2 regions of the Vibrio sp. CCUG 15886 genome follow, and region 1 is predicted to be linked to the other one. Evidence: predicted binding sites of a transcription regulator. Region 1 holds the regulator's gene; the other holds the start of a gene.
What was found. Region 1 encodes PurR, which represses purine synthesis genes. Its sites were predicted from a motif close to TNANGNAAACGTTTNCNTNA; they were not measured.

Region 1 (15,090 bases):
TTAACGATCCGAAGTGCACGTCAAAAACATTTCCGGATTACTTTGACAAGCTGGCTTCACTGAGTGAGTTAGCGTAAGAATAAAAGCCTTGGTGAAATGCCAAGGCTTTCTTTTCTCCGTTCAACGTGAAGTTCTTGCGGTGTTGGCTACGCACGCTTGTTGGAACGTTAGTCAGAGTTGGTACATAGTAAATCTATGCTGATGGAGATTTACTCGCTTGCCGGCTAACTTCAACGCCAACTCGTTTATGGAAATGTTGGCGTATCAGTGGGGAGATTATTTGTTGAGAGTAAACTCTTTCGACAAATGGTGTGCGAGATACTTAAACATGTTGAAAACCGACGTGGTATTGGCTGTTGGTAGTCCGTCATGGTCTAAGAAATATTCACCTTTAAACACCAGTACGCCATCTTTTTCGTCGACGCTGGTTGCTCTCATTCCCTCTATGTAATCGTCATGCTCTTGGATGATGTGGTTGGCAATTAATAGCAGTTCAAATTCAGAAATGGATTTCTTATCACTCATTTTCTTAGTGCCTTTACTATGATTTACGAGCGATAGTCTAGAGTCTTGACGGGCGAATTCAATCGCTATTAAAGAATTCGAGACAAAAAGCAGACGGTTGCTTGATGCTGATCAGTAAACGTTTTGTGACATGCAACAGAAAAATTAGGTTTTTATTAGCAACAAAATTCATCCGTTGCTTAGTATACGGCGGTCTACAGTTTCCGCATTTTGTCGACATGAGCAAAAATCGTTGTCTATTGTTTAGCGATGAATTGTCGAGCAAACAAATTCGAAATGTAAAAAAGCAGTTGATCTTCTTTTCATCTCGCACAATAGTAAAAAAAGAAGCAATGAAATAGTACAACGTACCGATTACTTTTCTCGTGAAAACGAAAAGTAATGTGATCATTTTTTAAGGACGTTAGAGTCAATATGGGTAAATCGCTCGTTATAGTGGAGTCGCCAGCTAAGGCTAAAACGATCAATAAGTATCTTGGAAAAGACTTTGTGGTTAAGTCGAGTGTTGGCCATGTACGCGACTTGCCTACAGCAGGTCAGAGTACAGGCGAAAAAGCGGCTGCCATTTCTACTAAGGGTATGAGCGTAGAAGAAAAGGCTCGTATCAAGCAAGAGAAAGATCGTAATGCACTGATCAAGAAAATGGGTATAGACCCATATCATGATTGGGCTGCAAATTATCAAATTCTGCCAGGCAAAGAAAAAGTTGTCAGCGAATTACAAAAGCTAGCTAAAGACGCAGATTTTGTTTATCTCGCAACCGATTTGGACCGCGAGGGGGAAGCTATTGCGTGGCACCTTCGTGAGATCATCGGTGGCGATGAAACACGCTATAAACGAGTCGTTTTTAACGAAATTACTAAGAATGCGATTCAGCAAGCATTCCAAAAACCTGGCCATCTCAATATGGATGGGGTTAACGCACAACAAGCGCGTCGATTTATGGACCGCGTTGTGGGCTTTATGGTGTCCCCATTACTGTGGAAGAAAGTGGCTCGCGGCTTGTCTGCAGGTCGTGTGCAGTCGGTCGCTGTGAAGCTTTTGGTAGAACGTGAACGAGAGATCAAAGCGTTTGTACCAGAAGAATTTTGGGACATTCACGCCAACACACTGACGCAAGAAACGATGCCATTTAAGCTTTTGGTTGCTCAAAAGTCTGGTGATGCTTTCCGCCCAGTCAATGAAGCGGAAACCAAAGCAGCACTGGCGGTTCTGCAAAAAGCACAGTTTGAAGTTTGTAAGCGTGAAGACCGTCCTACTAAGAGCAAACCTTCAGCACCGTTCATTACCTCAACGCTACAGCAAGCTGCCAGTACACGTTTAGGTTACGGCGTTAAGAAAACCATGATGTTGGCTCAGCGTCTGTACGAAGCCGGTTACATCACCTATATGCGTACTGACTCGACCAACTTAAGCCAAGAAGCGGTAGAAGCAGTTCGTGGGTACATCAGTGATGAATTTGGCTCTCGCTACTTGCCAAAAGCACCATTGGTTTATGGTAGCAAGCAAGGGGCACAAGAAGCACACGAAGCGATTCGTCCTTCAGATGTCAACGTCAAAGCAGATGCTCTAGAGGGTGTTGACGCTGACGCACACAAACTTTATGCCTTGATTTGGAATCAGTTTGTCGCCTGTCAAATGACTGAAGCTGAGTACGACTCAACGACGGTGAGCGTTAAAGCCGCAGAATATACCTTGAAAGCAAAAGGTCGCATTCTGAAATTTGATGGTTGGACTCGCGTGCAGCGCCCACTGGGCAAAAATGAAGATACGATCCTTCCAGCGGTTCAAGTGGGCGATAAGCTAAACCTTGAGTCCTTAGAGCCGAAACAGCACTTTACCAAGCCGCCGGCTCGTTTTACCGAAGCCGCTTTGGTTAAAGAGTTAGAGAAGCGCGGCATTGGTCGTCCTTCAACTTATGCCTCCATTATCTCGACTATTCAAGACCGTGGTTACGTAAAAGTGGACCAGCGTCGTTTCTACGCCGAGAAAATGGGTGAAATCGTGACTGACCGTCTTGATGACAGTTTCAACGATCTGATGAACTACGACTTTACTGCTCGTATGGAAGAGAAGCTGGATAAAATCGCCGAAGGCGATGTTAACTGGAAAGACGTTCTGAATCAGTTCTTTGCAGACTTCACCACAGATCTTGGCCGCGCCGAAGAAGACGAAGCACATGGCGGTATGAAGCCAAATCATATTGTTATGACGGATATTCAATGTCCGACCTGTTCGCGTCCAATGGGCATTCGTACTGCGTCTACTGGGGTTTTCCTTGGCTGTTCTGGTTACGCATTGCCAGTGAAAGAACGTTGTAAGACGACCATTAATCTTGGTGATGAAGAAGGCATCATCAACGTTCTTGAAGAAGACGTTGAAACTGCTGCGCTTCGAGCAAAGAAACGTTGTCCTATCTGTGAAACCGCGATGGATGCATACCTGATCGATGATAAACGCAAGATGCACGTATGTGGTAACAATCCAAACTGTGAAGGTTACTTAGTCGAGCATGGTGAGTTTAAAGTCAAAGGTTATGACGGCCCTGTGGTTGAGTGTGACAAGTGTGGCAGTGACATGGTGCTCAAAAACGGTCGCTTTGGTAAATACATGGATTGCACAAGTGAGACCTGCAAGAACACGCGTAAGATCCTGAAAAACGGTGAAGTAGCGCCACCAAAAGAAGATCCTGTGCATTTCCCTGAATTGCCATGCAGCAACTCAGATGCGTACTTTGTGCTTCGTGATGGTGCCGCTGGCTTATTCCTTGCCGCGAGTAATTTCCCGAAATCTAGAGAAACGCGTGTGCCGTTGGTTTCTGAGCTGGCTCGATTTGCTGAGCGTCTGCCAGAGAAATACAAACACCTTGCACAAGCGCCGACGCAAGATCCTGATGGGGTCGAGGCGGTTGTTCGTTTTAGCCGCAAAACCAAAGAAAACTATGTACGCACTGAAGTCGATGGAAAACCGACCGGTTGGACAGCGCTCTATGTTGATGGTAAATGGGAAGTGACGGATAAGCGCAAAAACGCGAAATAACCGAGTTTGATGAAGCAGCCAACATTGGCTGCTTTTTTTATCTCTATCACTCACCAATTGGCTCTGCTTGTCTCCCATGACGAGTGCTGGTGACACAGGCGATATCTATGAGATCTCTTTGTCATCGCTCTTTCATATGTCTGACTTATTCTGTTCACATGCGCTTAAGAATGTGCGTGTCGGAAATGTGTAACGCAGCTGTTCGGGATATGTAAATAAACACCTGTTTGAGTGTGACTTAGGTAACGACTTCCCAACGCAACAAATGCATGCAGCACACAATACCCTATTTGAAATTGTAATTTGTTGGAAGTGCGATAACTTATACGAAACTTGTGCAATATTAATGTAATGCCTTGATCAACAATGATTCGGCTTAAAGAATTCAAGGTTTTGCACAAGGGATAACAATTTGAGCTCAGTGTCCCCCCACATAGTGAACTCACTGAGTCTTCTAGCTATAACGAAATGGAGAACAACGAATGGCTGGTGTTTTGGGAATGATTCTTGCTGGCGGTGAAGGTTCAAGGCTACGTCCTTTGACGGAATCTCGTAGTAAACCTGCGGTGCCTTTCGGCGGTAGTTACCGCTTAATCGACTTCGCGTTAAACAACTTTGTGAATGCTGACTTGATGCGTATTTACGTATTAACGCAGTTTAAATCTCAATCTCTGTTCCATCATATGAAAAAAGGGTGGAACATCAACGGTATTACTGATCGTTTTATTGATCCCATTCCCGCACAGATGCGCACTGGCAAACGTTGGTATGAAGGTACTGCCGACGCTATCTACCAAAACCTACGTTTTATGGAGCTGTCTGAACCAGAACAAGTGTGTATCTTTGGTTCGGATCATATTTACAAGATGGACATTAAGCAGATGCTTAGTTTCCACAAAGAGAAACAGGCCGCATTAACCGTTTCTGCTTTAAGAATGCCATTATCAGAAGCGTCGCAGTTTGGTGTGATTGAAGTCGATGCAGAAGGGCGTATGGTGGGCTTTGAAGAGAAGCCTAAAGCGCCAAAATCGATTCCGGGTGATCCAGACTTTGCCTTGGTTTCAATGGGTAACTATATCTTTGAAGCGGATGTATTGTTTGCCGAGCTGATCGAAGATGCGGACAATGAAAATTCATCTCACGATTTTGGTAAGGATATTATTCCAAAAATGTTCCCACGTGGTGATGTGTTTGTTTATGACTTTAGTCTGAACCGCATTTCTGGAGAAAAAGAGCAAGTCTATTGGCGTGATGTCGGCACGATAGATGCGTACTGGCAGGCGCATATGGATCTGCTGAAGAAAGATGCACCTTTCTCGCTATACAACCGCAAATGGCCGCTGCACACCTATCAGCCTCCGTTGCCTCCAGCGACGTTTACCGACTCAGATAACGGGCGTGTACAGATTATTGATAGCCTAGTCTGCAATGGCAGCTACGTACGTGGTTCACGTATCGAAAAGTCTGTGCTAGGTTTCCGTAGTAATATCGCATCAGCCTGCGATATTAGCGAGTCTATTTTATTGGGTGATGTCAAAGTTGGGGAAGGCTGCGTGTTACGCCGTGTTATTGTTGACAAGGACGTAGATATCGCGCCTGGAACGCAAATTGGTGTGAATTTGCAGGAAGATAAGAAAATCTTCCATGTCTCTGATGACGGTATCGTTGTTATTCCAAAAGGAGCAAGAGTTGGCTACTAACCCTTTGTCGATTCTGTTTGTAGCATCGGAAGTCGAAGGTTTGATCAAAAGTGGTGGCTTGGCGGATGTTGCCAAGGCACTGCCTGAAGCTTTAGTGAACCTTCAGCATGATGCGAGAATTGCCATTCCGGCTTATACCGCAATTCCAGATGTGTGTGATGATGAAGTCATCCTCGATACACATCTAGAAACCTGGCCACATACTCATTATCAAGTCAAAAAACGTTTCTTAGGTGACAATCCTGTCTACTTAATTGCGTGTGGGCATTATTTTGACCGTCCGTCGATGTACGCTGAGAATAATCAGGCGTATACCGATAACGGTGAGCGCTTTGCTTTTTTTAGTGCTGCTTGTTTGGATATGTTACCAAAGATTGGTTTCCAGCCTGACATCGTGCATGCCAATGATTGGCATACAGGCTTAGTGCCATTTTTGCTTAAGCACCGTTACGGTCAAGATCCGTTTTTTGCACAAACAAAGAGTATTTTGTCTATCCATAATGCGGTCTTTAAAGGTGTCTTTCACTATGATGAGATGCAATGTTTGCCTGAATTTCATTGCCGAAATGTACCCGATGCTGCTGTCAGCTCTACGCATATGACGATGCTGAAAGCTGGGGTTATGAATGCGGATAAAATCAACGCAGTGAGCCCAACTTATGCAGAGGAACTGAAAACTGAACTTGGCAGTCACGGAATGGCTTGGGAGTTTCAGCAACGCGCGGGTGATCTCGTCGGGATTCTAAACGGCTGCGATTATTCTGCATGGCATCCAGATACTGACAGCTATTTACCCATCAACTACAAAGCAACTAAGCAGAGCATGGTGAGAGGGAAAAATGGCTGTAAACGTGCGCTTCAAGAGCAAGTCGGCCTACCTATAAAGGACGTCGCTATGTTTGGTATGGTGTGTCGCTTGACGCATCAGAAAGGGGTGCATTACCTATTGCCAGTATTAACTGAGTTCCTGAAGTTGGATGTTCAGTTGGTTTTGGTTGGGACCGGTGATCCGTTGCTTGCTGCGCAATTACGTGATGTTGCAGCACAGTTTGGTGAAAAGTTTGTCTTTGTTGAAGCTTATAACAATCAACTCGCACACTTAGTTGAAGCTGCATCCGATTTCTTTTTAATGCCTTCAGAGTTTGAGCCTTGTGGCTTAAACCAAATCTATAGCATGGCGTATGGCTCCTTGCCGATCGTGAGAGGCGTTGGGGGTCTAAAAGACAGTGTATGTGATTACGATGTGAATCCAGAGACTGCGACAGGATTTGTGTTCTATGAGCCCACAGCGCAAGCGTTGTTGATTACCATGCAAAGAGCGTTGTTACTGTATGCACAGAACCTAACAGAGCTTCGACGAGTTCAGCTGTACGCGATGGAACGAGATTTTTGCTGGAGCAAGGCAGCAGAGCAATATGTGGAGTTGTATCGTTCTGCGCTAAAATAGAGTAAAAGTTCTGAAATATGAATGGAAAGGCACTGATTATGGTGCCTTTTTACGTTTTTTAACCGAACTCAAATAGAATTTGAATTGATATGTGGTAGGATTCTTGCCTCCCATTCTTACTATGGTGATTCATTAACTATCCTTGTGGCTGAAGTCCCCATTTCGATTGGATTGTTCTTTGATACATCACCATTGCAAGTGGGTCAGCTATACTGTTTAAACCTTTTAGTTTTCTCTTTTTTTGGCGTTGTTTTATGGCTCAAGCGTTACTATTTCACAAAACTTATCTCCATCCTACCAGCCAAGAGTGGGTGGTTTTTGTGCATGGTGCGGGTGGCAGTTCGTCCATCTGGTTTAAGCAAATTAAAGCGTACAAGCAGCATTTCAATTTGTTATTGGTTGACTTACGTGGGCACGGTAAATCCAATCAACTATTAAAAGAGTTGATCAGTAACCGCTATACCTTTGGGGCGGTGACGCAAGATATCCTTAAGGTGCTTGATCATCTTAAAATTCACTCCGCACATTTCGTTGGGATGTCTCTAGGGACGATCATTGTCCGAAATCTAGCGGAACTGGCGGGGGAAAGGGTTAAATCCATGGTGCTTGGTGGTGCGGTAACGCGTCTCGATGCGCGCTCTCGTATCTTGGTCTCTCTAGGTAACTTTGGCAAGCATGTGCTGCCCTATATGTGGTTGTACAAGCTGTTTGCCTACATTGTGATGCCGCAAAAAAATCAGCAGGAATCACGTCATCTCTTTATCCGTGAAGCGAAGAAGCTGTGTCAAAAAGAGTTTAAGCGCTGGTTTATACTCGCGGCAGAGGTCAATCCATTGATGCGTTATTTCAAAGAGCGTGAATTGCCAATCCCAACGCTATATTTGATGGGAGAGCGTGATTATATGTTTATTAAACCCGTCAAAGAGATGGTTGCGGCTCACACCCAGAGTGAGTTGCTAGAGATAAAAAACTGTGGCCATGTGTGCAATGTGGAAAAGCCCGACGAGTTTAACCAGCATTCGATCGATTTTATCCAACGCCAAATCTAATAAAACAAGAGGAAGGCTAGTGCCTTCCTCTGTCAATTGTGCTCATTACTCAAGCACTTGCCCACAATACCAGCAAGCTCCAAATTGACCTTCTATTTCTTCTCCGCACTGTGGGCATTGCCAATTTTGATGTGCTACTTGCTGCTCACGATAGCTGTCTAATATCGCTTTAGCAAAATCGACTTTCTCAGGTTCTAATAGCCAAATGTATGGATTGGTATCCTCAGTTGCTGGTAACTCACCTCTCAAGCCAAATAAACCCTCACCTCGAACCTCACATTGTACCGCTTCATTCATCAGTAACTGGCACACGATATGCGCTTCTATAGGAGTGTTGGCGGTGAATATCTTCATAAGTGAATTCCTTTTATGAAGAGAGTTGAGGTCTAAATTTACTCATGATCCATTTTACAGCGATAGGAAAGACACCCAGTAACGCAAATGAGGCTAATACTGTTGGTGAAAGTATCCCCGACAACGAGTTGATGTCGGCCAATTGTGTCCCCGCATTTAGGTAAACAGCCGTGCCAGGTAGCATGCCGATCTGGCTAGTAAGATAGTAACGACCAATGGAAATTGGTGTTAAACCCATCAGCAAGTTAATAAGGAAAAATGGGAAGACTGGGATCAGGCGTAACGAAAATAGATAAAAGGCGCCATCCTTTTCAACGCCTTGGTTGATCGCGCTAAGTTTGTCTCCAAAACGTGCCTGCACCCAATCTTTTAGTAGGTAGCGACTACTCAAAAATGCGATGGTTGCTCCAATGGTGCTGGCAAATGAGACAAGCAGTAGGCTATACCAAAAACCAAACAGAGCAGCGCCCAATAGTGTGACGACGGTTGCTCCTGGTACTGAAAAGGCGGTAAGACCAACGTAAATGACAAAATAGCTTATTGAAGCAAACAGAAAGTTTTCTTCAATAAAACTGTTCAGGGCAAGTTGTTGTGCTTTAGCGTTGTCGAGTGTGAGGTATTGACTAAAATTAACCGCCAATAAAATAATGGTCGCGATAAGCAAGATTCCGAATACGAGTTTTTTGTTCATTCAATTTTTCTCCAGATAGCTTGGTTATCAGACCTGATTGAGACAGAAAATCTTTCAAACGATATAAAAAAACCACATCATTTTGATGTGGTTTTAATCTATAAGAAATAATAAACGTGCTTGTCTACAAAGACAATTTATTCACTAATTCGTCTCGACGTTGCTGAGGAATCACACTCCAGTGCGTACCATTGATGGCTCCCTCTAACGCCCAAAGCAGCTCTAAGCTCACGGCACCACTGTGGGTGTTTTTAATCGCTTCGTATGCACGAACCGCGCCTTGAGACTCCAACTGCTCGACTGTTTCTATTCCCGCCTTTTTAAGCATTCGTTCGGTGGCTAAACGCAGGTTAGGCAGGTCTTTTAATCGTTCAGGTTTTGCTGTTGCTTGCTGTTGTTTATCGTTATTAGCACTGGCCAATGCACGTTTGGCTACGTTGAGTAGTGCATTTTGGTCTTGCCATAGCGCGTCTGAAATCGCGTAGTACTTAGTGACAACAGGGAAACCACGCTTAGTATAAACGTATGGTTTGAGTCCTTGCTTTTCAAAAAGTAATGTTGATTTTTGATCTGCGCGAATATGAAGCTGGTCTTTCACCACAAGTGCGAACATGGTCTCATCTGCAAAAAGGCCGAATCCGCCAAACATTGAGCGAGATTTTATCGCACCAAGTTGCTCAAAAAGCTTCATTGAATCTTTGAGTATCGGTTTATCCATGATGTGTTATCTCGGTGTAATTACTATTACGCCACCAAATCAGGTCCGAGAGATTAGCAAACCAATGCAAATACAATGTCATTAATGGGTAAACTTGTTGTTATGCATTTTTGCCATCGGTAACCCCGCTACCTACCAAAAAACGTCTGGTTTAGGCCGGAGGCTTTGCGTCCCACTTTTTCAAATGGTTTGCCCTGTGCGTGACTCTAGAAGGATACGATTTCTATTGAAGTAACATCACATTTTCAAATAAAAAATGTGACATTGGTTCAGATAATAGTTGCAGTTAAGTGAATGAATGCTCGATTTTAAGAACTTAACAGAATTTGACTTAACAAATCACTTACTAAGAATGAAAAAAAAGCATCCAGATTTGGATGCTTTAGAATATTAGTCTTAACTAATTGATTTTTTTGACGGTATCACGAACCACTAACTCGGGATGCATTTCAAACACGCGTTTGTCATGCTCTTTGTCCTTAATGCGTTCGAGAAGGATCTCAAATGCATTTTTACCAACACGGCGTTTTGGCTGGTGGATGGTTGTTAGCGGTGGTGAGAAGTATTCCGCCAACTCAATATTATCGTAGCCGATAACAGAGATGTCTTCAGGAATGCGAAGGCCTAACTGCTGAAGGCGGCTCATCAAACCCAGTGCCATGGTGTCGTTGAAGCAGAAGACCGCAGTTGGGCGATCTTGCCATGACGCGATCTTGTCAGCAGCCATCACAGCCGTGTCACATTCAAAGTTTCCTTCAAGGATCCACTCGTTGTTAACGGTAATATTGGCTTCCTTCATCGCACGTTTAAAGCCTTGGATGCGCTCTTGGCACGCGGCTTTTTCAAAGTGGCCACTCAAACACGCGATTTTTGTATGGCCGTTATCAATCAGGTACTTAGTGGCCAAGTAGCCACCTTCTTCTGAGTTATCGATAATTTTATCGGCTTGTGAGCTGATTGGACCCCAGTCCATAATCACTTTAGGAATATCTGCATGCTTATCAAGCATTTCTCGGAGCTCTTCGGTGAGGTCAGAACACATCACCAAAATGCCATCTACGCGCTTTTCCGCAAGCATACGAATGTAGTCACGTTGCTTCTCGTAGATACCGCCCGTATTACAAAGAATTAGCGTATAGCCTTGGCGGTAACAGTAGCTTTCTACGCCATCAATTACTTCAGAAAAGAACAAATTGGTCGACTGTGTGACCAGCATACCAATAGTACGAGTGGTGTTGCACTTTAGGCTACGCGCTACTGCGCTCGGTGCGTAGTTGAGCTCGTCAACCGCTTTCATGACTTTTTCTTGAGTGGCTTCTGCAACAAAACGCGTTTTGTTGATTACGTGCGACACTGTGGTCGTGGATACTCCAGCGAGACGCGCGACATCTTTAATTGTGGCCATAGGTATTGTCCTGTCTAAGGTTGCATTTTGAATCTACGATTCTTTGTTGCAACACAGTTTGCTACCTTTCTCCGAATTCGCTTTGTAAGGAAGACACACTAGAAAAGCAGCAGCTTAGCTTTAAATAAACACAAAAACCGCTGTATTTCAGCGGTTTGCATTAAAATCATATTTTATCGATTGCGGTCTCAATTTTAGACCGAGACGGCAAGAGTGGCAACCTACTCAAACGGCGAATAGTGTATCCGCGTTCACACTTTAGTGGTTAAAGTGTAACCGAGTGTTTGCTCTATTGATAAGGGCGTAATTATTATCCAACTAAATAGTCGCTGTCCAGCATACAAAACGCAACAAGTAGTTTTATTGCACTGTTATAGAAACCAAACTCATCATATTCTGCTGCTCGTTGAGAGAAGCTAGGTAACCAAGAGAGCAACATTTCTTGAATAAATGCGTTTTGCTCAATGAAGGCTTCTTCCATGTGGCGATCTTGTTCAAGCTCATTTGAGCGAATGATAAGGTTGCCAAGAAAGTCGAGCATGATAGCTAAGTGATCGGCCGGTTCATTCAGTTGTTGATTGACCTGCACACCATGTTTTTTCAGCCAAGTGTCCATTTTTTGTGCTGGTTCGCCATTGAGTAGGCCATCTTTTGTTAGATAAATAGATGCGTATGGAAGTGCGCCGTGTTTTGCGGTTTTCAAAAATAGGTCACAAAAATCTGCCGCTAATTCCAATTGCGCATCTTGACGGTCAACAAGACGATTGAGTGCATCGACGAAGGCGTTAACGGATGGTCTCAGTGCATCGTTTTCAGCCAATCCAGTTAAAAACGCTCTAATTTCCATGCTTTGATATTTATCGAGCTCTTCCTGTGTCAGCTCTTTGGCAAATAAGCTCGAAAGCCACCAATATATTTCCGCACGTTTTTCATTAAAGGCTTTTATCTCTTGCATCATTTATCGCTCCTAAATCAATCTCCTATAAGTGTAACCAAAAAAAATGAATAACAATAACGCCTATTGTTAAGAAAAATATAAATATATTTGAGCTTGTTAATGGCTTGATATTAAGCTTGTTTTGAATCAATAAAAATCAAGATACTTGCATTTCAAACGAAGTATGACTAGAAATGTTACTAGTTATGAATAGAATATCTGCCCGTGTAGACAGAAATGACATGAAGTGGTGTAAATGAGCTATCACGTATTAGTCGTAGAAGATGATGTAGTGACTCGCAGTAAACTTGCGGGTTATTTTCAAAAAGAAGGTTACACAGTAAGTGAAGCGGAAAGTGGTGCCGAGATGCGTCATATTTTGCAAAATAGCTGCGTTGATTTGGTGATGTTAGACATTAACTTACCAGGTGAAGACGGCTTGATGCTGACCCGTGAACTACGCAGCCAATCGGACATTGGCATTATTTTGGTAACCGGACGCACGGATAGCATAGATAAAATTGTTGGTTTGGAGATGGGGGCAGACGACTACGTCACCAAACCATTTGAGTTACGTGAACTGCTGGTTCGAGTGAAAAACTTGTTGTGGCGGATTTCGCTTGCGCGCAGTGGTGGTTCAAAACATCAAGACGCGGAAAACGAAGACCATATTGTCCGTTTTGGTGACTGGACCTTCGATATTCATCGTCGAGCGTTGAGCCACAATGGTGAGCCAGTGAAGTTGACCAAGGCAGAATATGAGCTGCTGGTGGCGCTTTCGTCTTACCCAAATCAGGTACTAAGCCGTGAACGCATTCTCAACATGATCAGCCATCGTGTTGACGCGCCAAACGACAGAACGATTGATGTTTTGATTCGTCGCATGAGAGCAAAAATGGAGTTTGATCCTAAGAACCCACAAATTTTTGTGACCGTACACGGTGAAGGCTACATGTTTGCAGGCGACTAGGCGTGGCTTAGAAAGCCAAAATTAACAAACAAAAAAAGAGCGGATTAAGCTCTTTTTTTGTTTCTGCAGATCATGATTCATCATTTTGATGCGCGATTCTCTGCCATGATTTGTTCGTCAGTAAGAAGCAAATCTCGCATGCCTTGCCATAGCTGGCCGAGGGTTTCGTACCAGTAGCGCTCAGTTTGCTCGAGGTAGATGGCTTTAGGGGCATATCTATCCCAGGCTTGAGAGATGTTCTTTTGCGCAAGGTAGTTTGTTGGCGCAGGTAACGGTGTTATGCCAGCGTCATGAAACTCTTTCATTGCACGTGCCATGTGACTGGCAGAAGTAACCAAAACCAGCTGTTTCTGACGCACAAATGCCGCTGCTTGTCTCGCCTCTTCCCAAGTATCTTTGGCATCTTCAAGAAGAATAATGTCTGATTTCGCGACACCCAAAGCCAAAGCCACGTTTGCCATCATGCGCGCATGGCTGGTTTCTGAGCCGCCCGCATAGCCAGACAGAATCAACTTTGAGCCCGGATACATCTTTAAAATACGAATCCCTTCCGTCAAACGCATCAACGAAGCACGGCTTAACTCAGACGTAGGGGGGATTTGATCATCCACCACATGGCCATTGCCCAATACCATGACGTAATCGACGGTTTGTACTTCGGGTAGAAATACAGAGTATTGCCTTTCTAATGGCATTAATAACTTGCTGGCAACGGGTTGGAAAGAAACCAAGAATATCCCCAAAAAGGAGAATAATATGATGAAACACCCCGTTTTTTGTCTGGTGCTAAACATAATCAGCATCAGACCAGCTAAGCCTATTAAAAGTAGTGCTGGCAAAGGCATTAACAGTGCCGAGAGCACTTTTTTCAGCTCAAACATACAGAAATAGTCCGAAAAAACATCACTTGATAATAAAAATAAGAGAATGCCTCTTTATATCTGCTTTCCTTATGACAGAATAGCAGCACGATTAGATATGATAACTCAAGCTGCTGTGAACCAAGACCGTAATTTCGACGATATTGCCCACAAATTTGCAAAAAATATTTACGGGTCAGACAAAGGCGAGATTCGCCAAGTGATTGTTTGGGAAGATCTTCAACAATTGTTAGCCACCTTTGGCGAGGCCAAACAGCCTCTAACCGTATTGGATGCGGGGGGCGGGTTGGCACAAATGTCACAAAAGCTTGCCAAACTCGGACATCACATTGCCTTATGTGATCTATCTTCTGAAATGCTGCAATTAGCAGAGCAGGATATTGCAAAAAATGGCTTGCTTGAGCAGTATCGGCTGATCCATTCTCCGGTACAGAAGATTGGTGAGCACCTAGCAGAGCCCGTCGATGTGGTGATGTTTCATGCCGTGATGGAATGGTTGGCGGATCCAAAATCCGCGTTGGAAACGGTATTAGAACAAGTCGCACCGGGTGGCGCCGCGTCTATTATGTTCTACAACCACCATGGCTTGGTTTATAAGAATGTGGTTTGTGGCAATATCCCACATATTCTTGAGGGTATGCCTCATCGCAAGCGCTTTAAGCTGCAACCGCAAAAAGGCCTAGAACCTCAATCTGTTTATCAGTGGATTGAAGACGCAGGTTTTGAAATTTATGGAAAATCCGGTATTCGCTGTTTCAGTGATTATATAGGGAACAGACAGAATATGGGTGATTACCAGTATGAGGATGTGCTCGAGTTGGAACGACGTCTGTGTCGCCAAGAGCCTTACCTCTCGCTGGGCCGATACATTCATGTGTGGGCTAAGAAGAAAGATAAACAGGAATAACAATGAGTGAGACAACTCTCAATGCTGCAGAGCAACCAATCGATGAATTGGTTAGTTGGGTTAAGCAGCACGATTTCTCATTGAACCTGACCACCGAGCGATTGGCGTTTCTCATCGCCATCGCTGTATTAAGTAACGAAAGGTTTGATGAAGAGTTGGGTGAAGGTGAGCTGCATGATGCGTTTACTATCGTCACTCGACTGTTTGAAGAAACGGGTGAAGCCTCAGCGTTTCGCGCCAACAACGCCATCAATGAGTTGGTTAAGCAGCGCCTGATCAGCCGCTTTACCAGCGAAATGACGGAAGGTGCCAGTATCTACCGTCTTTCGCCGTTGGCGATCGGCATTACCGACTACTATGTCCGTCATCGAGAATTCTCCAAGCTTAGATTATCGATTCAACTCTCCATGGTGGCTGGCGAAATGGCGAAAGCCATTGAAGCGGCCAAGCAAGGCGGGACGGCAGGG
Region 2 (15,090 bases), on a different contig from region 1:
CGTCGAGGGACGCGGCCATTTTGAGTTGAACAAACGGCATGCCCGTTTTCATTCGTTTAATAAAAGCAGGATTCAGTGCTTCTGCTTCTGCTTGAAGTAGGCCCACCGATACCTCGATCCCTGCCTCTCGCAACATGGCAAAACCTCTCCCCGCGACTTGGGGGTTTGGGTCTTCCATGGCACACACCACTCGGCTTACCCCAGCTTTAATTAAGCCTTCTGCACACGGGGGCGTTCGACCATAGTGTGAACAAGGCTCTAGCGTGACATAAGCGGTCGCACCTTTGGCTTTGTCACCAGCCATGCGCATCGCGTGCACTTCCGCATGAGGCTCGCCAGCGCGAAAGTGAAAACCTTCTCCGACAATTTCGCCGTCGCGCAGTAAGACACAACCAACATTAGGATTAGGTGCGGTGGTATAGAGGCCGCGTTTCGCCAAAGCAATGGCGCGCAGCATCATTTGTCTATCGATTGCAGTAAATTCCGACATGGTGAACCGTTACCTTGCGTTAATCTTCCAATCTGGCGATTTCCTCACCAAATTCACGAATATCTTCAAAACTACGGTATACGGAAGCAAAGCGAATATAGGCCACTTTGTCTAAATGTTTGAGCTGTTCCATCACCAAGTTACCGATCATTTTGCTCGGTACTTCACGCTCGCCAGTGGCACGTAATTTGGATTTGATCATGCTGATCGCCAGTTCAATCGCATCGGCACTGACAGGGCGCTTCTCTAAAGCACGCTGAATACCACCAACCATCTTGTCTTCATTAAACGGCTCACGGTTGCCATTGGATTTGATCACCTTTGGCATTAACAGCTCCGCGGTTTCAAACGTGGTAAAACGCTCGTTACACGCGAGGCACTGACGACGGCGACGTACTTGATGACCATCGGCCACCAAACGTGAATCAATTACTTTGGTGTCATTTTCTGAACAGAAAGGACAATGCATATCACCTCCCAATGATGCATAGATCCATCTGCACGCTATTGCTAATATCCGTGGTAATACAGAGAATCACGGCGGCAAAGCAGGTGCAGAACTTGCGGCTAGTTTAGCGGAATTGCTAGGCCGAATAAAACAAAAAGGGGCGTGATGCCCCTTTTTCAAAACGGTTTAGACCGGATATGTTAACTCAAACTCGATTACGCTTACGCGCGTGAAAGGTAATTCGCCTTGCCAACCCATTTGTAACTGGTTAACTCTTCTAATCCCATTGGACCACGTGCGTGCAATTTCTGAGTAGACACCGCCACTTCTGCGCCCAAACCAAATTGTGCGCCATCGGTAAAGCGTGTCGATGCGTTGACATACACCGCCGCAGAGCCCGCCGAGTTGATAAACAACTCAGCATTTTGCAGATGGTTAGTCATGATGGCATCAGAGTGACTCGCATTATGTTCACGCATGTGGTCGATCGCTTCTTGCACATCCGCAACCACTTTAACTCCCAGCGTGTAACTCAACCATTCGGTATCAAAATCACCATCACTCGCATCACGCACCTGTTCAGCTTTAGTCATGTACGCTTTGGCTTTTGGCTCAACAACAAAAGTCACTTTGCCATTGAGTTTTGCCACCAGCATCGGAAGAAACTGCTCTGCGATACGCTCATGAACAAGTAAGGTATCCAGCGCATTACAAGCGGAAGGACGCTGAGCTTTTGCATTCTCCACCACATCCACGCTTTTCGCGAGATCAGCCGTTTCATCAACAAAAATATGGCTGATACCGAAACCACCAATGATCACAGGGATGGTGCTGTTCTCTTTACACATTTTGTGCAGCCCCGCGCCACCACGAGGGATGATCATGTCAACGTAATCGTCCAGTTTCAGTAATTGAGTGACCAGCTCGCGATCCGGTTTTTCAATGTACTGCACGGAGGCCGCAGGCAGGCCAGCTTTCGCTAACGCCGATTGAATCACCTTCACCAACTCCATGTTGGAGAAGAAGGTCTCTTTTCCGCCACGTAGGATGCTCGCATTGCCGGTTTTTAGGCACAATGCCGCGATGTCGATGGTGACATTTGGGCGTGCTTCGTAAATCACACCAACCACGCCAAGCGGCACACGACGGCGTGACAACTGCATGCCATTTTCTAACACTTTACTGTCGATTTCGCTACCGACCGGATCCGTAAGGCTGATCACGTTACGTACATCGTTGGCGATGCCATTCAAGCGAGATTCATTCAAAAGTAAACGATCCAGCATCGCTTCGCTCAAACCCGCTTGTCGACCGAGTTCAATATCTTTGTTGTTTGCCGCCAAAATATCCGCCGCATTCGCTTCAAGTTCATCTGCAATGATGGCCAATGCTTTGTTCTTTTGTGCCGTAGAAGCGGTGGCAAGCTGAAAAGCCGCATCTTTTGCCGCTTTGCCTAATGTGATTAAATCCACTTTGTTGTCCTCTTTGATTCTGGTGAGCGACTATTCTTGAATGACAACCATGTCGTCACGGTGAATCACTTCTGAACCATAGTCATAGCCCAGAATCGAAATAATGTCTTTGCTGTGCTTACCGGCAATTTTCGCCATATCTTGGTTGGAATAACTCGCAATACCTCGCGCAACCAAATGGCCTTGTGCATCCGTTACACGAACCACTTCGCCACGAGAAAACTCGCCAAGTACTTTGGTCACCCCTTTCGCCAACAAACTGCTGCCTTTTTCGACCACGGCTTTCACCGCACCTTGGTCAATCACAATATCACCAGAGGCCGCAGGGCCAGCGAGAATCCAACGCTTACGATTTTCCAACGCTTCTTCACAAGGCAAGAAACGAGTTCCTTGAGGGGCTGGGCTCAACGCATCAAAAATGACATTTTGACCACGGCCTGCCGCAATGATGACTTCAATGCCAGCACGACGCGCAATGTCCGCAGCTTGGAGCTTAGTTGCCATTCCACCAGTACCTAGTGTTGTACCGCTGCCACCAGCAATTTTACGCAAAGTATCGTCAATGACTTTAACTTCTTTGATCAGCTCAGCATTGGGATCTTTACGCGGATCGGCGGTATACAAGCCTTTTTGGTCTGTCAGCAACAGTAGTTTATCTGCACCACATAAAATGCCCACCAACGCAGAGAGGTTGTCGTTGTCACCCACTTTGATTTCGCTCGTGGCGACGGCGTCATTTTCATTAACGACAGGGATAATGCCGTTATCCACTAACGCGTTAATCGTATCTCGAGCATTGAGAAAACGTTCGCGATCTTCGAGATCCGCTCGAGTGAGCAACATTTGGCCAATTTTGATGCCATACAGTGCAAATAACGATTCCCAAGTTTGAATCAACTGACTTTGCCCAACCGCAGCAAGCAACTGTTTGCTTGCCATCGCATTGGGCAGCGCGGGGTAACCTAAGTGCTCACGTCCAGCGGCAATCGCGCCTGACGAGACGACCACCACAGAGTGGCCTTGTTTTTTTAACTCTGCACATTGGCGCGCAAGCTCAACCATATGAGCGCGATCTAACGCTAATGTGCCACCGGTCAATACACTGGTTCCAAGCTTCACAACGATAGTTTTTGGTTGAGAAGCTACGACGCTTTGTTGATTCGTTGTCATGATGTCTTCTGAAATGAAACACAAAAATAGAGAAGATGTTTTAACAATCAAATGAAGAATTCACAAGCAGAAAAGGTGCGAAAATCGCACCTTTTTGATTTAGGTAGTTCCAAGAGGATGAAATCAGACAAATTCCACAGACTGTTCGTGATACGCCACGCTTAGCTGAAAATTTTCTTCCAAGGTTTTGACTAATTTGAGGTGAAAACAGTTCTGAGTTTTATTCACTTCTTCAAGTGCATTTTTAGGAATAGCCAAATCGAGCCAGTTCCCTTCAACATCATATTTTCCAATATGATAGTTTGCTGTAAAGCCTCCCTCAGTCGCTTCCAGCTCCATCCACCAGCCCCAAAACTCGCGCAACTCTGGTGATTTTCGATCATCAATACAAACAGACAAGCAATCAAAGTAGTAAAGCCCTTCCTTAGATTGAGGGTCTCTCAAGTAAGGCCCCATCGCTCGCAATTTTGCCAATAAACGATTGTGGGTAGGGTTGTTCGTCACTTCTGACATGTGAATCTCCATTTTCTTCAATGTTAAGAATGACAATAATTTTTATTTATCATGAGCTTAAATTTTCAGGCTCATATATCACTCTTGACTAAATTAGGAGATTTGTCACCTTAAGAGTTCATCTTCCAGCCACTTTATCGCTAAATCGAGGGATTGCTCATATCCTTGTGTAATTGTTTTGGAACTGATTTTCTTCGCTTTTCCATAAGTGCTAAAAAACGCAACCATCTGATTATCCGAATATGGCGAGACCGGATCCCCTTCTAAGCTCATCGCCAAGATAGGCACCTTGGTTTTACGACTGCTCAAAAAGCCTTGTACTTTCAGTGACCACGCGGCCATTTGCCCCGATAAGCTGTAAATATCCACCACACTCTTACCTAAACGCGAGGCTAAGACATCGAGATACATCTTCGGCATTTGCTGCAATTTCTGTGGGGAGGCAAAAATATCATGAATAGGTGCGCCTAAGATGACGCACGCTTTGATCTTTTCTTGCTCAAGAAACGAGAGCCTCACCATGGCGTTACCGCCAAAACGAAAGCCGATCAAACCCACTCGATGATGATCGACATAAGGAATAGAGAAAAGCTCGTTCAACACCGCTTGGTGAAGTCGACTGTAATCCTCCGTTAATGGGTATTTTGAGCTGTACCCCACCGATGGCATGTCTACTGTCAACATGGCAATATCGTGCTTGGCAAGGTGATCTCGAAATAGACGCCACATGTCTGTTTGCAAGCTGTCTAATCCCGCACTCACAATAACCACAGGATGCGGTTTGTCGGTATTGGTCAGATGCAAATGCGCGGTGATCTTCCCTTTCTCAAATGGGATCTCGAGCTGCTTGATGATGTATTTGCTTTTTTTCGCGGCTTCAAGATAAGCGCTGTTGGCCAATACCTGGGCTTGAATGGCCAAATTATCGCTCTTGAGGTGTGGGTAACCTGCGATGCTGTAACACAAGGATGCGGAGAAGAGCGCTTCCGATGCTGCTTCATTCGTCATCTCACCGGCACGCTTTTGATGCTCCATACCGAGCCTCGTCCATTCATAAGCCCAGTTACCACTGTGATATCCCATCACCGTATCGAGCCATTGCTCATCAGTGCGTGAATGTTTGGAAGACGCAATACGAGCCAATACTTGTTCTTGCTCAATAGGATCAACACCTTGCCACACCCATTGCAAGCGACGAAGGTTGCGATACCAAGAAAAACCATTCTTCTCTTTAATTTCATCAAGTAAGGATTGGCTGGTCGGCATGTATTGAGTCAATGCCGAGGTTTCTTTGGCTTGCTTATGTTTGACAAATAGCGTTTCTGACAGGTTTTTGCTGACTTCTTCTGACATATTCGGGCTCAGAGTGACATTCCAAAAGACTAAAAAACAAATACGGCTCAGTGGCTTAATACTCTTTCCATGCAAGAGTGTATGCGCCTAAAAGCCAAATCAGTATAACAGTATAAAAAAAATGACCCGTAAAAGGGTCATTCTCTCAACAAAATCAGGATTTACTTCTGCTTTCGGTTTACTGGTTCAGCGTAAGCCAATGCCATATCCCATGGCTGCTCAATCCAAGTATCTTGAGCGATGTCGACGACATAATCATCCAACAACTCTTTACCAGAAGGTTTTGCACACACCGCAATCAGTTTCGCTTTAGGGTACATTTCACGCAGTTTACGCGCGGTGTCACCGCTATCGACTAGATCTTCAACGATTAGGTAGCCTTCGCCGTCACCTTCCGGTGCTTTCAGTACAGTCATATCACGTTGATGATCATGGTCATAGCTGGAAATACAGATGGTGTCGACATAGCGAATACCTAGCTCACGAGCCAGAATAGCCCCAGGAACCAAACCACCACGGCTCACTGCCCAAATGCCTTTCCATTGGTCTGCTGGCATCTGTTTTTCAGCAAGTTGACGGCAGTAAGTTTGCATGGCGTCCCAGGTAATAACGAATTTGTTGCTCATTGTAATAACCTAATTATTTGAAAAATCTATTGTCCCAAACAGACAACAGGCTCTCATAAAGATGAGAGCCCGAAACGTAACAGAAAGTTTGGGTATCGAGCTGCGCAAACGATTATTCTACCGGAACGCAACTCTAAAAGCTATTTAAGCCACCAGATACTTGATGATAAAAATAGCCGACATAATCCAGACGCTGAGTGAAACATCACGCCCTTTTCCGCTGAACAATTTAATGGCAGCGTACGCGATGAAACCTAAAGAAATCCCTTCTGCAATCGAGAAAGTCAGTGGCATCAGCAAGCATGTTACAACAACAGGAGCCGCCTCGGTTAAGTCGCGCCAATCAATGCTGACCAATCCAGAAAGCATCAAAATTGCCACGTAGAACAGGGCACCCGCTGTTGCGTACGCCGGAATCATGCCTGCCAGTGGTGAGAAGAACAGTGCCAATAGGAATAGCACACCCACGACAACCGCAGTTAAACCGGTACGGCCACCAGCTGCCACACCAGAGACACTTTCGATGTAAGACGTTGTGTTTGATGTCCCTAGTAGCGCACCTACAGAAGTCGCTGTTGAGTCAGCAAGCAGTGCTTTGTTCAAACGTGGCAGTTTGCCATCTTTCTCAATCAGGTTCGCTTTGGTTGCAACACCCACGAGCGTACCCGCTGTGTCGAACAGGTCAACGAACAAGAAAGCAAACACCACTGAAATCATGCCTACTTCAAATACCGCAGAGAAGTCCAGTTGCATGAACGTAGGCGCAATACTTGGTGGGGTTGACATCACACCCGCCCATTGGACATCACCAAACACCAAACCAAGTGCTGTCACTGCCAAGATCGCAATCATTACTGCCCCTTTCACACCACGGTGAACCAGTGCAATAGTCAAAAAGAAACCAAAAGCCGCCAGAGCTGGTGCGAGAGAAGTGATATCGCCAAGAGAAACAAACGTCGCAGGATTATCAACAACAATGCCTGCATTTTTCAGTGCAATGAACGCAAGGAACAAGCCGATACCCGCTGAGATCCCCGTTCTCAAAGAGAGCGGAATCGAGTTGATGATCCACTCACGAATTTTGAAGATGCTCAACAGGATAAAAAGCACACCCGACACAAATACGGCCGCCAATGCGACTTGCCAGGTGTATCCCATTCCCAGAACAACCGCGTAGGTAAAGAAGGCATTTAAGCCCATACCTGGCGCCTGTGCGATTGGGTAGTTGGCAAGTAGACCCATGATGAAACAGCCAATTGCTGCGGCAAGACAGGTAGCAACAAACACGGCACCACGGTCCATTCCCGCATCAGCTAGAATCGCTGGGTTAACAAAAATGATGTAAGCCATCGTCAAGAAGGTAGTAATACCTGCAATGATCTCAGTGCGCACATTTGTGCCATGTTCGCTGAGTTTAAATAGCCTTTCGAGCATGATCGAGTCCTGTAAAGGTAAAAAGTAAACGGTTGCGTAATCGATTGGCTGCAGATTATAAAGTTATCAAATAACAAATTCCAGATAGATTTTTCACTCTAATAAAGATTTCTCGCTGGATTATGAAACCAATTCAGCAAGAAAAATTAGCCGCTATTATTTTTCCTTTAAGAAACAACCAGAAAAAACAGGGGCTTTAGAAGATAAACTGAAGAATAAATCGACAATGTCGTAAACTTACACGGAATAACGAGGGAAAATTGCAGAGTTTACATGTAAGAAATGCGGCGGATTCGATTGGTTTCGGAAGTGAGGTCTGTTCTCGTATCACTAATATTGAGAAAACAAAAAAACGCCACTCAATTTGAGTGGCGGTAGAATCATGTCAGTTCGATTACTGAAAGAAAATTCCAATTTAGGGGTGAACAAATCGTTCGGGGGTCACATGCACTTGGTTAGCGTACGTTACTTGTAACCAAAGCTTGTTGGGTATGCAAAGTTGCTGGTGTAAACAGAGTTGTTTGTCCAAAACATTGCAGATGCTAAACCTTTCATAACTATCACCTTATTAAATCAATTAAACACGTTTGATTTCTCGGTTCCTTGGAGGCGATAAACGGACTCATCCTTTGAGCATTTTTTCTTCGCTTTAGAAGTTGGTTACAAATATACCACCAAGAAATTTTATTACAATACTTTTAGTGATTAAAATCACATAAATTTCATTTAATGATCTATATCAAGTTAATTTGGTAATTAAATTACAGAATTATCAAGCTCAAAATAGGTTAAGTTACAGAGCATAACCAACCAATTGAGTAAGCGCTGACAGCGATGTTCACATTCTGTGACAGTGCACTTGTAAACAGCCTGTGACTGGCACTACTCGGCTCTGCTTGCAAGTGATATCCTTGCTCACAACTTATTATCTGCTGAACCCACAACCATCTAATCTACTGGGCTAACAGCAGTGCCATCATCCGGCAAACCTAGAAAAAGGAGTCATCTGTGTCTGAGTTCCATTCTGAAATCAGTACCTTATCACCTGCTCCACTTTGGCAGTTTTTTGATAAGATTTGTTCTATCCCACACCCATCAAAGCATGAAGAAGCCCTTGCTCAGTACATCGTCAACTGGGCGACAGAGCAAGGTCTAGACGTCCGTCGCGATCCAACCGGCAATGTGTTTATTAAAAAGCCTGCGACACCAGGCATGGAAAACAAAAAGGGTGTTGTTCTTCAAGCGCACATCGACATGGTGCCTCAGAAAAACGAAGACACTCAACACGACTTCACCACCGATCCTATTCGTCCATACATTGACGGTGAGTGGGTAACCGCAGAAGGTACGACGCTCGGTGCGGATAATGGAATTGGCATGGCTTCCTGCCTTGCGGTGTTGGCCTCAACAGAGATCAAGCATGGTCCAATTGAAGTACTGCTAACCATTGATGAAGAAGCGGGCATGACGGGTGCTTTTGGTTTGGAAGCGGGTTGGCTAGAAGGCGACATTCTTCTTAATACCGATTCTGAGCAAGAGGGTGAAGTCTACATGGGCTGCGCAGGCGGTATCGACGGCGCGATGACGTTTGATATTCAACGCGAAGCGGTTCCTGCGGGCTTTATTACTCGTCAGTTAACGCTAAAAGGCTTAAAAGGCGGTCACTCAGGTTGTGACATCCACACTGGCCGCGGTAACGCAAACAAACTGATGGCACGTTTCCTTGCTGGCCATGCACAAGAATTGGATCTGCGTTTAGTAGAGTTCCGCGGTGGTAGCCTGCGTAATGCGATTCCTCGTGAAGCATTCGTCAAAGTGGCGCTGCCTGCAGAAAACCAAGATAAGCTTGCTCAACTGTTTGACTACTACACTGAACTTCTCAAAACCGAACTCGGTAAAGTGGAAACCAATATTGTCACGTTTAACCAAGCGGTCGATGTAGAAGTGGGTGTATTGACGAATGCTGATCAACAACGCTTTGTCGCTGCATTAAATGCTTGTCCAAACGGTGTCATTCGCATGAGCGATGAGATTGAAGGTGTGGTTGAAACGTCGCTTAACGTGGGTGTTATCACCACTGAAGAGAACAAAATCACCGTATTGTGCTTGATCCGTTCACTGATCGACTCAGGTCGCAGCCAAGTGGAAAGCATGCTGACATCAGTAGCGGAACTGGCAGGTGCACACATCGTGTTCTCTGGCGCTTACCCAGGTTGGAAACCGGATGCTGATTCTGAAATCATGGCGATCTTCCGTGATATGTACGAAGGCATTTACGGTCACAAACCGAACATCATGGTCATTCACGCGGGCCTAGAATGCGGCCTATTCAAGAAACCTTACCCTGACATGGACATGGTGTCATTTGGCCCAACGATTAAATTCCCGCACTCTCCAGATGAAAAAGTGAAGATTGACACGGTACAACTCTACTGGGATCAAATGGTGGCGTTACTGGAAGCGATTCCTGAAAAGGCGTAACACGATAAAAACAAAGGGCGCGAAACTCGCGCCCTTTCTGTCTCGTTCACTATCGATTAAGCACGATTTTGTGCGTAAGCCGCTAGCTCATCCATTGAAGTTTGTGCAACCACTTCACCATCAATGTAATAAGTCACGAAATCACCTTCACGTACACCGGTCAATGTCGCTTTTTCACCATTGTTGTAGGTGATGTCCATTTGAACGGTATTTTCGTCGATCTGCTGCATCATACCTTGCTCAATGATACGGTTATTCGTTAACGGCGCAATCGGTGCAGTTGTTAGCGACTTATCTAGTTGGTGGTTCACATCAATGTAAGTGTCCATCTTAGTGTCAAAGATGTGTGGCTTGCCGTTTAGAGGGTTTTTGCCCGTCCAGAATTCCAGTGAGTTAAACACAATGTAGTCTGCTGCAATCGCCACACCGTATACTGGCGCCAACAACATGTTTAGACCACCACGAGCATAACGGTTGTCTACAGCTTTCAGGTTGAAGCCCATAACATAACCCGTTACTGCATTGCTACCTACACAGCCAGACAATGCCATTGCTGCTACAGATAATGCCACGACTTTAGTGATCGTCTTTTTCATATTTACCTCGAATGTAATTTGGAGAACAGGAATTGGGGGCGCATATTAGCGCAGATAAAAACCATCCTCAAAGTAGGAAAATTCTGTGTTGCTAAAGCGATCTCAAAATTAAGACTCTTTACATAACAAGGTCATATGCCAAAACAAGACACATTGAGCGGTTAAATTTCAATCAACCAAAATTAACAACCTATCGACAAAAATCAGAGAAAAGTCAGTGAACGATTAGCGATTTTTATCGTAATCTTAATAAGGTCGAATGGTTTCACCTTAGCTGCGTTGTTAGAGTCAGTGGAACAGCAAATACAGGAAGTAGTATGGTTCGTATCAAGAAAAACAAAGTGTTCGAGATCTTAGGGCACAAAATTCCCCCCGCACAACGGTTAGAGATAGAGCTCGATGCGGCGCAGCTTTACACCCACTCTCCTCTTTCGATCCCGATTGAGATCATCAATGGACGCAATGCTGGCCCTGTACTGATGATCAACGCTGCAATACATGGTGATGAACTCAATGGCGTTGAGATTGTTAGACAACTGATTAACAGCCTCGATCCCAACCAAATCAAAGGTACCGTTATTGCCGTTCCAATCGTGAATGTGTTCGGGTTTATTCATAAATCTCGCTATCTGCCGGACAGACGCGATCTCAACCGCTGTTTTCCCGGTAGTGAAAAAGGCGCACTGGCTTCACGCATGGCACATACCTTCTTTAGTAATGTGGCCCTAAGAGCCGACTATATTCTTGATCTTCACACCGGAGCCATCCATCGAACCAATTTGCCTCAAATCCGTGCCAATTTGAGTAATCCAGAAACGTTGAGAATAGCCAAAGCCTTCGGCGCGCCCGTTATCATCGATTCAGCCCTTAGAGATGGTTCCATTCGCTCCGAAGCTGAAAAATGCGATATTCCCGTACTCACCTATGAAGCTGGCGAAGCGCTCAGATTTGATCCTCTCTCCATTAGTGCCGGAGTGCTCGGTGTTAAACGCGTGATGCAAGCCATTGGCATGCTCCGAGCCAGTCGAAAAAAATTGCCTCAACCTGTCATCGCTAAGTCCACCAGTTGGGTACGAGCATCAGGAAACGGCATTTTGCGTACCGTGGTCAACTTGGGCGCCAAAGTTGAAAAAGGGGAAACCTTAGCCTATATCAGTTCACCGCTGGGCCATGACGAAGTGGAGTTGAAAGCCCCGAAAGGTGGCATTGTGATTGGCCAACAAACACTGCCTCTGGTTAATGAAGGAGACGCTATTTTTAATGTGGCTTACTTCCGTCAAGATGACGAAGTCGTCGAGCAAGTGGTGGAAAGCTATATTGAAGAGCTCGTTGAAAGTGACATTGACTTGATCACCACAGGGCAAATCCCCCTTTAACCTTTTTTCGCTACAATACGTTGGCTCATGCTATTGACGTGAGCCATACATATCATTACACGAAATAAATTGAACGGCGTTTCATTGATATTTACCATGACTGGATTATTGATATAGCCGCCGAGTCACTATGATGTTTCGTTTCATTCTTTCTTTTGTCGCTTTGTTGTCACTGCCAAGCATGGCACAACATACCCAAACACCGGATCTCGCCCACTACCTGCAACAGCATTTTGAAGCCAATCAGGATCCGAGTCAGGACAGGATGACACAAACGGAAAAGCTATCGACATCGCTTGATCTGGACGCAGGGAAAGAAAACATCGAATGGACCTTAGATCGTGGAGCGAATCGCATCAACTGCGACATGCTGGTCTCTCAATCAGGTCAAGAGCCCCACTTTGACTATGGCGAAGCCAAAGATCTTTCTGATGGTTTGCAACACTTCGACTTACCAAAACGCAAAAGCGAACAAGAATATTACCGCAATCAAGTCAACAGCAATACGCCGGGATTAATCCCTAGTAGCAAGCAGTTTGCCGCCCCTGCGGCGGGAGACTTCCATGTTTCACTCTCCTCAGATTGCTTCAACTAACCTAGATAAAACGCATAAATGCAAAAAGCCCCGATGTGTGAGCATCGGGGCTTTTTCAAACAGTATCCAGCAGACGATTACTCTTCGTCATCTTCTTCAACATCGCGAACGCGACGTTGTTCTGCTTTACGTAGTTTTGCGCTCAACGCTTCAGCATCGCGCTCTTTGCGTTGCTGAGCTTTACGCTCGTTGCGCTCGGCTTGGTTTTTAACAAAACCAGCGAGTTCAGCTTCTGCCCACGCTTGAGCAGTCGCTTCAGAGTCAAAACCCATTTGACGCTTTGAAACAACAGTTTTACGAGAGGTTACTTGACGAGTAATCTCAGCCGCCCAACCTTCACGTTTCTCAGTTACGCGGATGGCAAATTTTTGGTTTTTAGACATGTCAGATGTTCCTAAGGGATTGTAAAGGGATTCAAGCCATCCCTTGGCAAGCGGCGTATTAGACCACAATTATTTGCGATTGGCTATTGGCTCACTGATAAAAAAACCGCCAGAGAAACTCTCTAGCGGTTTATTCAGTATCACATTATTTCAATCGGATTAGCCTAGATTTTTGCGTGCGTTTTGGAACATACGCATCCACGCGCCATTTTCACCCCAACCTTCTGGTGCCCATGAGTTTGCTACGGTGCGGAATACACGCTCTGGGTGCGGCATCATGATGGTTACGCGACCATCTTTTGTCGTCAAACCGGTAATCGCATTTGGTGAACCGTTCGGGTTGTTCGGGTATTGTTGTGTTGGATTTCCTAGGTTATCAACAAAGCGGACCGCAACGGTGCCCGATGCTTCAATCGCAGCGAGATGTTGAGCATCGCGTACTTCCACACGACCTTCGCCGTGCGAAACAGCGATAGGCATACGAGAGCCTGCCATGCCATCAAAGAAGACGGAATCCGATTTCTGTACTTCGACTAGGCTAAAGCGTGCTTCAAAACGCTCTGATTCGTTGCGAACGAAACGTGGCCACAAGTCGGCACCTGGGATCAATTCTTTCAAGTTTGAAAGCATCTGACAGCCGTTACATACACCCAGTGAGAAGGTGTTTTCACGATTAAAGAAGGCTTGGAACTGCTCACGTGCTTGCGCATTAAAGAGCACAGATTTCGCCCAACCTTCACCCGCACCTAATACATCACCGTACGAGAAACCACCACAAGCCACTAGACCATGGTACTCATCCAGCACTGCTTGACCCGTCAGAATGTCACTCATGTGGATGTCAGTCGCTTCAAAGCCAGCACGGTCAAACGCTGCTGCCATTTCAACGTGAGAGTTAACCCCCTGCTCACGCAGGATCGCCATCTTAGGTTTCGCGCCTTTCGCGATATAAGGAGCTGCGATATCTTCATTCACATCAAAGCTTAGAGATACATTCAGACCTGGGTCTGAATTGTCTTTCTTCGCTTCAAACTCTTGGTCTGCACACGCTGGGTTATCACGCAGTGCCTGCATCTTATGCGTCGTTTCCGCCCAGATAACACGCAAATCAGTGCGTGAACGTTCCAGTATCAAAGCATCACCAGAGCGAATCACAAAGTTGTCTGAAGCGTCAACCGCACCAATCACGTGTGAACACGCTTCTAGACCATTGGCCGCCAACGTCGACAGCACGGAATCCAATTCGTCGTTCTTAACTTGAACAACCGCACCGAGCTCTTCGTTAAATAACGCCGCCAGAACATCATCACCCAGCGCAGCGATATTCGCGTTGACACCACAGTGACCAGCAAATGCCATCTCTGCAAGTGTCACCAATAGGCCACCATCCCCTTTATCGTGGTACGCAAGCAATTTGTCTTGGCGAACCAGAGCTTGCATCGCATCGAAGAAGCCTTTCAATTGTTCTGCGTTGTCGACGTCAGCCGGCTTATCACCCAATTGCTTGTAAACCTGAGCCAGCGCCGTAGCACCTAAGCGGTTCTTACCGTTGCCAAGGTCAACAAGAACCAGTGAAGTCTCGCCTTTGTCGGTACGCAACTGAGGAGTAATGGTTTTACGTACATCTTCAACACGAGCAAACGCGGTGATGATCAGAGACAGTGGAGAAGTCACTTCTTTCTCTTCACCGTTCTCATTCCACTTGGTCTTCATTGACATTGAGTCTTTACCAACAGGGATAGTAAGACCTAATGCAGGGCACAGTTCTTCACCCACCGCTTTCACCGCTTCGTAAAGACCCGCGTCTTCACCTGGGTGACCTGCTGGTGACATCCAGTTTGCCGACAGCTTAATGCGCTTGATATCGCCGATGTCAGTCGCTGCGATGTTAGTCAGAGACTCACCAACGGCTAGACGAGCTGACGCGCCAAAGTCAAGCAGCGCAACAGGCGTACGTTCACCCATAGACATGGCTTCACCGTGATACGTATCGTAGCTGGCAGCGGTTACCGCACAGTTTGCAACTGGCACCTGCCACGGACCGACCATTTGGTCGCGCGCCACTAAGCCTGTGACGGTACGGTCACCAATGGTGATCAAGAAAGTTTTTTCAGCCACGGTTGGAAGACGAAGTACACGATCCACCGCTTCGT

Region 2: a site for PurR is predicted at 7,527-7,546, ahead of PQQ36_RS13320 (NCS2 family permease). Genes of this name have one in related genera too.

The regions. Positions count from the first base shown of each region.
Region 1 covers NZ_JAQQBT010000003.1:24,750-39,839, forward strand. Annotated here, with positions in the region: gene aroA (3-phosphoshikimate 1-carboxyvinyltransferase) at 1-77, shown strand, start outside; gene PQQ36_RS08705 (YciN family protein) at 277-525, opposite strand; gene topA (type I DNA topoisomerase) at 940-3,564, shown strand; gene glgC (glucose-1-phosphate adenylyltransferase) at 4,047-5,264, shown strand; gene glgA (glycogen synthase GlgA) at 5,254-6,711, shown strand; gene PQQ36_RS08725 (alpha/beta fold hydrolase) at 6,966-7,760, shown strand; gene PQQ36_RS08730 (putative signal transducing protein) at 7,806-8,114, opposite strand; gene PQQ36_RS08735 (TVP38/TMEM64 family protein) at 8,128-8,805, opposite strand; gene PQQ36_RS08740 (TfoX/Sxy family DNA transformation protein) at 8,930-9,523, opposite strand; cyclic di-GMP riboswitch class I at 9,639-9,727, opposite strand; gene purR (HTH-type transcriptional repressor PurR) at 9,924-10,928, opposite strand; gene torD (molecular chaperone TorD) at 11,239-11,886, opposite strand; gene torR (two-component system response regulator TorR) at 12,122-12,835, shown strand; gene elyC (envelope biogenesis factor ElyC) at 12,916-13,716, opposite strand; gene cmoM (tRNA uridine 5-oxyacetic acid(34) methyltransferase CmoM) at 13,814-14,623, shown strand; gene mukF (chromosome partition protein MukF) at 14,626-15,090, shown strand, end outside.
Region 2 covers NZ_JAQQBT010000006.1:56,895-71,984, forward strand. Annotated here, with positions in the region: gene ribD (bifunctional diaminohydroxyphosphoribosylaminopyrimidine deaminase/5-amino-6-(5-phosphoribosylamino)uracil reductase RibD) at 1-490, opposite strand, end outside; gene nrdR (transcriptional regulator NrdR) at 510-959, opposite strand; gene PQQ36_RS13295 (glutamate-5-semialdehyde dehydrogenase) at 1,160-2,428, opposite strand; gene proB (glutamate 5-kinase) at 2,441-3,580, opposite strand; gene crl (sigma factor-binding protein Crl) at 3,704-4,093, opposite strand; gene frsA (esterase FrsA) at 4,199-5,446, opposite strand; gene tet(34) (oxytetracycline resistance phosphoribosyltransferase domain-containing protein Tet(34)) at 5,608-6,072, opposite strand; gene PQQ36_RS13320 (NCS2 family permease) at 6,217-7,506, opposite strand; gene PQQ36_RS13325 (aminoacyl-histidine dipeptidase) at 8,515-9,987, shown strand; gene PQQ36_RS13330 (DUF3332 domain-containing protein) at 10,044-10,583, opposite strand; gene PQQ36_RS13335 (succinylglutamate desuccinylase/aspartoacylase family protein) at 10,901-11,959, shown strand; gene PQQ36_RS13340 (DNA-directed RNA polymerase subunit beta) at 12,090-12,554, shown strand; gene PQQ36_RS13345 (DUF3622 domain-containing protein) at 12,632-12,937, opposite strand; gene purL (phosphoribosylformylglycinamidine synthase) at 13,097-15,090, opposite strand, start outside.